2 regions of the Ensifer sp. NPDC090286 genome follow, and region 2 is predicted to be linked to the other one. Evidence: predicted binding sites of a transcription regulator. Region 2 holds the regulator's gene; the other holds the start of a gene.
What was found. The regulator LexA, encoded in region 2, represses DNA repair genes until DNA is damaged. The targets are predictions, from matches to a motif close to TGTTCNNNNTGTGTTCNG.
Positions count from the first base shown of each region.

Region 1 (3,381 bases), on a different contig from region 2:
AGCCGTTCGCACCTCGACGATCGAGTTCGCTCTGCGCACTGAAGCGAATATCGCCATCGCGGTCGCGCGCAAACTCCCGTAGCGCGTCATCGCTGAGACGATCCCATCCCTTTCCGCGGTTGGGACCGGATGGAACACGCGGGAGCAAACCCGGTTCGTTGCTCCAGATCAGCAACTGGTCCAGCGATGTTTCGTTCAAGAGATCCCGAAGATGGTGCGCCGTAACATATGCGTCCGGCATGGCCCGGTGCGCGGGTAGACCGATTTCGTGGACGAGCCCTTCGGGCATACGCTGATAGCGCAGAATCTGGTTGGAGAAGCGCGGCAGCTCCGGCCAAACACGAAGCGCAGATTTCCAGGTGCAGATCCAAGGCGTGCCGCCCGTGTACCTCGCCTTGCAGTAGCGCTTCTCGAACGCAGCCCGGTGCGCAGCGAGCGCGTCGATCCGCCCCTGCGGGCGAAGAATGCTGGCGGCGATCTCCTTCCAGAACGGAGCGCCGGCAACGTCAGCATCCCGGATGTGGTGAACGGCCATGGTATCGGGGGAGATTGGCCGTCCCGGATTGACCAGCACCGCACCGCGCTCGTCGCTGAGCGCCCATTTACCGTCCTCCCGTTGGACGACGTCCTGCCAGCCGATCTCGCAGACGTCGTTTGGGCCGTTTCCACCGGTCTCGAGATCAATGACACGGATTCTGGGTGGGGAGGTATCGATGACGGTCGCCTGCTTTCCTTGCTGTTGTCGGATCATAAATTTAGGTCGAGCTGCCGTTGTTCCTCGCAGTCGCCGCTCTGATCGTTGGTGAGAGACGAGAGCGTGACGCCGAGCAGCCTGACCGATCGGCGAAACGGGTAAACTGTCGCAAGCAAGACTGAGGCCGTCTCGATGATTTCCGGAACACCTGTGATCGCTAGCGTGCTTGTCCGGCTGCGGGTCGCCTGGGTAAAATCCGAATATTTGATCTTCACCGTAACCGTCTTGCCGCTTATCCCCTGCGCGTCGCAATAGCGCCAGACCTTGTCCGCCAATGGCCCCAATTCCGCGATCGCCAGGTCAAGATCGGTAATGTCGTCCGTGAACGTATCTTCGGCGCCCACGGATTTGCGGATGCGATCGGGACGCACTTTCCTCTCGTCGATGCCTCGGGCGATACTATGGAAATAAGGGCCGGATTTGCCGAAGTGCTGGCTGAGAAATTCCAGCGGCTTCGCTTTCAGGTCCGAACCGGTCTTAATACCGAGCCGATGCATTCTTTCGGCTGTCGCAGGTCCGACGCCATGGAACTTCTTCACGGGAAGTCCCGCGACAAACGCTGGACCATTTTTCGGCGTGATGACCGCCTGGCCGTTGGGCTTGTTGAGATCGCTCGCCATTTTCGCAAGAAACTTGTTGTAGGAGATGCCGGCCGACGCATTGAGCCCAGTCGCTTGCTTGATCTTCGCGCGGATCTGAAGCGCAATCTCAGTGGCGATTTCCATACCCATCAGGTTTTCTGTGACGTCCAGATAGGCTTCGTCGAGCGATAGCGGTTCGATCAGAGGTGTGTATTCGGCGAAGATCTCTCTAATCTGCTGCGAAACGGCTTTGTAGACGTCAAAGCGCGGCGGCACGAAGATCAGATCGGGGCATTTGCGTTTGGCGGTAATCGACGGCATCGCTGAATGAACGCCGAACTTGCGTGCCTCGTAGCTTGCCGCGGCGACCACGCCGCGGGCGGCGGATCCACCAACCGCAAGTGGCTTGCCCCTCAGCTCCGGATTATCGCGCTGTTCGACCGACGCGTAGAAGGCATCCATGTCAACGTGGATGATCTTTCTCATGGGTATTGCGGTCGTGTCGTTCATGGTGGTGCAGGCAGCGGAAATGTGAAAACAAAAAGAGAACATATCAGCACGATGACCGGATTCCAATCCGTCTTGGCACTGCCTTGCAGTAGCGCACCGGTGGTATCCGCTAGTATATTCAGCGTCGGCGGAGTCAACCAGTGGAGGTCGCTGTGCTTTCGCGCGAAGGTTCAATGTCATCCTTGTTGATGGCGCTCTTGATCGCCGCACCGATCGGCGCTGGAGCGGAAACGGCTGATACGGTCACGATCGATTCCGGGAAGGTTCAGGGCGTCGAAACCGATGGCATTGTCAGCTTCAAAGGCATCCCATTCGCGATGCCCCCTCTTGGCGATCTGAGATGGCGTGTGCCGCAGCCGGTGACCCCATGGGGGCAAACGCTCAAAGCCAATACGCTCAGTGCCGACTGCATCCAGCCACAGGAAGCGAGCACAGGCGCGGGAGCCGCTGAAAACGTCTCTGAAGACTGTCTTTATCTCAACGTTTGGGTTCCAGCCAATGCTGAAGATAAGCAGCTCCCAGTCTTTTTCTGGATATATGGCGGAGGCCTCACAAAGGGTGGGGCGACAGTCTATCCAGGCGAAGGATTGGCCGCGCAGGGTGTGATCGTGGTCACAAGCAACTACCGGCTGGGCAGACTCGGCTTTTTCGCGCATCCGGGTGTAGCAGCCGAGGCTCCTGACGACGTCTACGGCAACTACGGATACATGGACCAACTTGCCGCACTGAAATGGGTCCAACGTAACATCGCTGCCTTTGGGGGCGACCCGACAAAAGTCACCATCGCAGGCGAGTCGGCGGGCGGCGGCAGCGTCATTGCGCATCTGATCTCACCATTGTCCAAGGGCTTGTTCAGAGCCGCAATCGTCGAATCCCCAGGTTTGATGACCGCGAGAGCCTACCCGGGTCCCGTAAAGCCGCTGGAAGTAGCCGAAGGGAGCTCGATCGAGTACGCAAAGACGTTGGGCCTGACCGGAGACGATGCCTCAGTTCTGAGACAGCTCCGCGCACTTCCCGCCAAGACGTTTTCTGAGGGAGTTCTGAGCTACGCGATGGCGGGCTTCGGTGGGACCCAGATACCGGGTCTCAGCTCATCAATGATCGATGGACGAATGATCCTGGAATCGGCTGAAACGGCATTGCGGAACAAGCGCCAGACGATGGTTCCGGTTATCGCAGGAGCCAACGACGCCGATCTCGGCGTCACCCCCGGCCTGACGAAGAACGCCCTCTTCGCCCGGTTCGGCGTGTTGGCCAACGAGGCAAGACGGGTCTACGATCCCGACGGCGATGTCGACGTAAGGGCGCTCCTGCAAGACATTCCGGCGGATTGTGGGATGGTCGAACCATCCCGATATCTGGCTGAGGCGATGACGGAGGCTGGCCAGAAAGCCTATTTCTACCGCTTCGGCTATGTCGCGGAAGTCATGCGCGAGAAAGTCCCTGGGGCGATCCATGCCGCCGAGGTCGCCTACGCCTTCAATGTGATCTCGCACCTCTTGGGGGACAAGGCCACACCGGCCGATCTGAAGACTG
Region 1 is NZ_JBIVYF010000011.1:63,657-67,037, reverse strand. It holds gene ACIQUG_RS33295 (exonuclease domain-containing protein) at 1-751, opposite strand, end outside; gene dinB (DNA polymerase IV) at 748-1,845, opposite strand; gene ACIQUG_RS33285 (carboxylesterase/lipase family protein) at 1,998-3,381, shown strand, end outside.
Region 1: dinB (DNA polymerase IV) is a predicted target of LexA. The motif match lies at 1,869-1,886, and genes of this name have one in related genera.

Region 2 (3,381 bases):
CTAAGATAGCAAACGGCAGAAATCGACGCGTTCGTGTTGAAGGCGTCGTGTCTACACTTTGAATGAGGTGAAGATTTTGGAGGCCTCGCCCGGAATTGAACCGGGGTACAAGGATTTGCAGTCCTCTGCGTCACCACTCCGCCACGAGGCCTCACTGCTTGGATAACCAAGCGTTGGCGCGGATTTAGAATGATTGCAGAAAATCCGCAAGAGGCATTTTCTGAAAAATACAAAGTGGAATCAGCGAATGGCTGCTTTCCACAGGATGAGAGTTCGACGCGTATTTTCGCGATGGCCAGGAAACTGGTATCTCGTCAATGCCTTCGCGACTGGGGAGCTTCTCTTGTCTTTCAGCGAGTTGGAGGATGTGCGCGCGACCCCACGTCCGCGCAAGCCACGTCTCCTATGCCTCCGTCGGATCTTATCGCTTCGGTGAAATCGGTAGAGGGGGAACGATGACTCCGCTGAGATCAGCCGCATCGGTAGCGTCCGTCAACATTAAGAACGGAGGCAATGGCATCAATGAAAAAGAGACTGATCCTGACGGCGTTGGCGTGTTTTGCGACGACCGCTATTGAGGCGCACGCGGACGACCTGGTTTTCCAGCTGAAGAACAACACCAGCGTGGTCCTGACGAACTTTTATACGTCGCCGGTCGGCGTCAATGAGTGGGAAGACGATGTTTTCGGTCGGCAGGTCCTGAACCCTGGCGAGAGCATGGAAATCACCATTGCCGACGGGCGGGACGTCTGCAAATACGACATGCGATTCGAATTCGAAGAGGGCTCGGCCCTCGATACGACCGAGGACACGCAGGATCTCTGCGAACTCGGCGAATATACGATCCACGAATAGACGATCTGGATTTCAGGTCACCCGAAATGGAAAGAGCCTCGCCAATTGCCTTGGCGAGGCTCTTTTTTTTAATTCGGTGTTCTGCCTGCAGCTCAATGGTAGCGGCGAATCAGCCCGACGAGCTTGCCCTGGATCTTCACGCGATCCGGTCCGAAGATGCGCGTCTCGTAGGCGGGGTTGGCGGCTTCGAGCGCAATCGACGCGCCCTTGCGGCGGAAGCGCTTCAGCGTCGCTTCCTCGTCGTCCACGAGCGCCACGATGATGTCGCCGGGATTGGCCGAGTTGCCGTTGCGGATGATCACGGTGTCGCCGTCGAAGATGCCGGCCTCGATCATCGAATCGCCCTTCACTTCAAGGGCGTAATGTTCACCGCTGCCGATCATGTCGAGCGGAACGGTGATGTCATGGGTGTTGTTCTGGATCGCCGAGATCGGAACGCCGGCAGCGATGCGCCCCATCACCGGGACGGAAACGGACGTGCTTTCGGCAACCGGCGCCGGCTTCGGCGCGGCAGGAGCGGCCGCCGGCGGCTTTCCAAGGCTGCCTTCGATCACGCTCGGCGAGAAGCCCCTGCGCGGCTGCTGCTGGCCGGCGGCGTAGGCTTCCGGAAGCTTGATGACTTCGAGCGCGCGCGCCCGGTTCGGCAGCCGGCGAATGAAGCCGCGTTCTTCGAGCGCGGTGATCAAACGGTGGATGCCGGACTTCGACGCCAGGTCGAGCGCATCCTTCATTTCATCGAATGACGGCGGTACGCCCGACTCCTTCATGCGTTCGTGAATGAACAGAAGCAATTCCTGTTGCTTGCGGGTCAGCATGGCACGTCGCTCCAGAGGCGTGAAACAAATCAAGAACAGACACTATCTGTTCCATATGTGTTCCGCAAGTGCCTAAAATTCCGTGAATTCAGGCAATTGGCCGCTTCTGGGGGTGCCGATCGGTCACTTTTGCGGGAGCAGGGCGCTTATCGGCGACGGTTGCGTGCCAAAATCGCGCCGGATGACGCCAGTCTGCGCAGCTGATTCGAGCGAATCGCGGGGCTCTATGAGGAGAGATTTAGGTCGCTTGCGAGGTCGAGCAGGCGTCCTCGAACTCCTTCACCGTCTCTGCGCTGTTGTCTTCCGGCAGCACCGCGTCGGCGGCGTCGGTCGCGACGGGCGTGTCGCCGTCATAAACGAAGGACTGGATGTAGAACGCCAGCGCACCCTTCCACACGTTGCGTCCATCGATCTGATGGCACGGCACGGCCCGTTCGAAATCGGTCTGGAGTTCATCCACTGTCGCGGCGCTGAGCTTGACGTCAGGCATATTGGGCGATGCGACTATCGAAGCGAGAAGCAGGGCGGCAAGCACGGGGAACGTCCACTTGATGAAGGGGGCAAGATGGGGTGGTAAACGATGTGAACCGTGCTTTCGTTCCGAAGTCCAGCAAGCATGGCGATCACTCTGCCGTGTTCAACAGCTCTTTGCCTACAGGCTGTGTCTGATTTGCGCCAGCCGCTCCACCTCGAGTTCATCTTGAGCGTTCCTCTTGCGACCCGCGAAGAACGCGACGGCTGTACCGGCTTTAGGGCCGGGGGTGCGGGATGCGCAAAAATCCCTGCGAGGAAGGGGCATCACCGTCTCGACAGGAGGTCAAAAAAGGATAACTTTGCGTGGAAAGTGGGGTAATTGCATGCGTAGATTGTCGTTGGTGGTGCTCGGTCTGTTGCTCACGGCCGGAGCGGCGTCTGCTGAAGAAGGGCGTTCGAACATCTGGAAACGGATCAACGCCTGGACGGTGGGTTCCGATCCTTCCCTGGGAGGCTCGTGTTACGCCGCGACGAGCTATGATGCAGGCGCGATCCTTCGTATCGGCTTTTATCCGCGTGGGTCGGCGAACCTGGCGTTTCTTTCGATCGGCAATGCCGACTGGAAATCCATCGAGCCGCAGCGGGAATATGACGTCGCCCTGCAGCTCGACCGTGGTCGCCAGTGGCCGGCCGTTGCATTCGGCGTCGATCTTACCGGCGCCAAGGCCCTCGTCGTCAACTTTTCCAACACCGACTTCTTTACCGAATTCGTTCGCAAGAACACCTTGGCGCTGGCCTTCGAGGGACGCGTCGTCGCGAGCCTCAGCCTGCGCGATTCGATGAAGGCGGTGAGCGAGATGTTCAAATGTCAGGAGGCGGTGAGCGCCTTGATCCCGAATGGCGGGCAGGGGGCAGCGAACGATCCCTTTGCCGGCGCCGGTGGCACTGCCCCGAACAACGATCCCTTTGCCGGTGGCGGCCAGACCAAGTCGTCGAAGGATCCTTTCGCCATGTGATGGGCGCGTCCGCTTGCCGCAGAGAGGTGAATATTCCTAAAATGTTGCTGGTATCGGGCTCGGTACCCTCGACAGCGGCGCGGGGACCTATCAAAATGCGGGCAAACGGGGGTTTTGCATGCGTAGATTGCTGGTCGGATTGGTAAGCTGTCTGATCGCCGCGGGATCGGCCGCGGCTGAGGAGTCCGAAATCATCAAGTGGAAGGACGTCGACGGTTGGA
Region 2 is NZ_JBIVYF010000001.1:633,379-636,759, forward strand. It holds gene ACIQUG_RS03150 (thermonuclease family protein) at 1-4, shown strand, start outside; tRNA gene ACIQUG_RS03155 (tRNA-Cys) at 78-151, opposite strand; gene ACIQUG_RS03160 (hypothetical protein) at 514-855, shown strand; gene lexA (transcriptional repressor LexA) at 948-1,670, opposite strand; gene ACIQUG_RS03170 (hypothetical protein) at 1,909-2,205, opposite strand; gene ACIQUG_RS03175 (hypothetical protein) at 2,528-3,160, shown strand; gene ACIQUG_RS03180 (hypothetical protein) at 3,279-3,381, shown strand, end outside.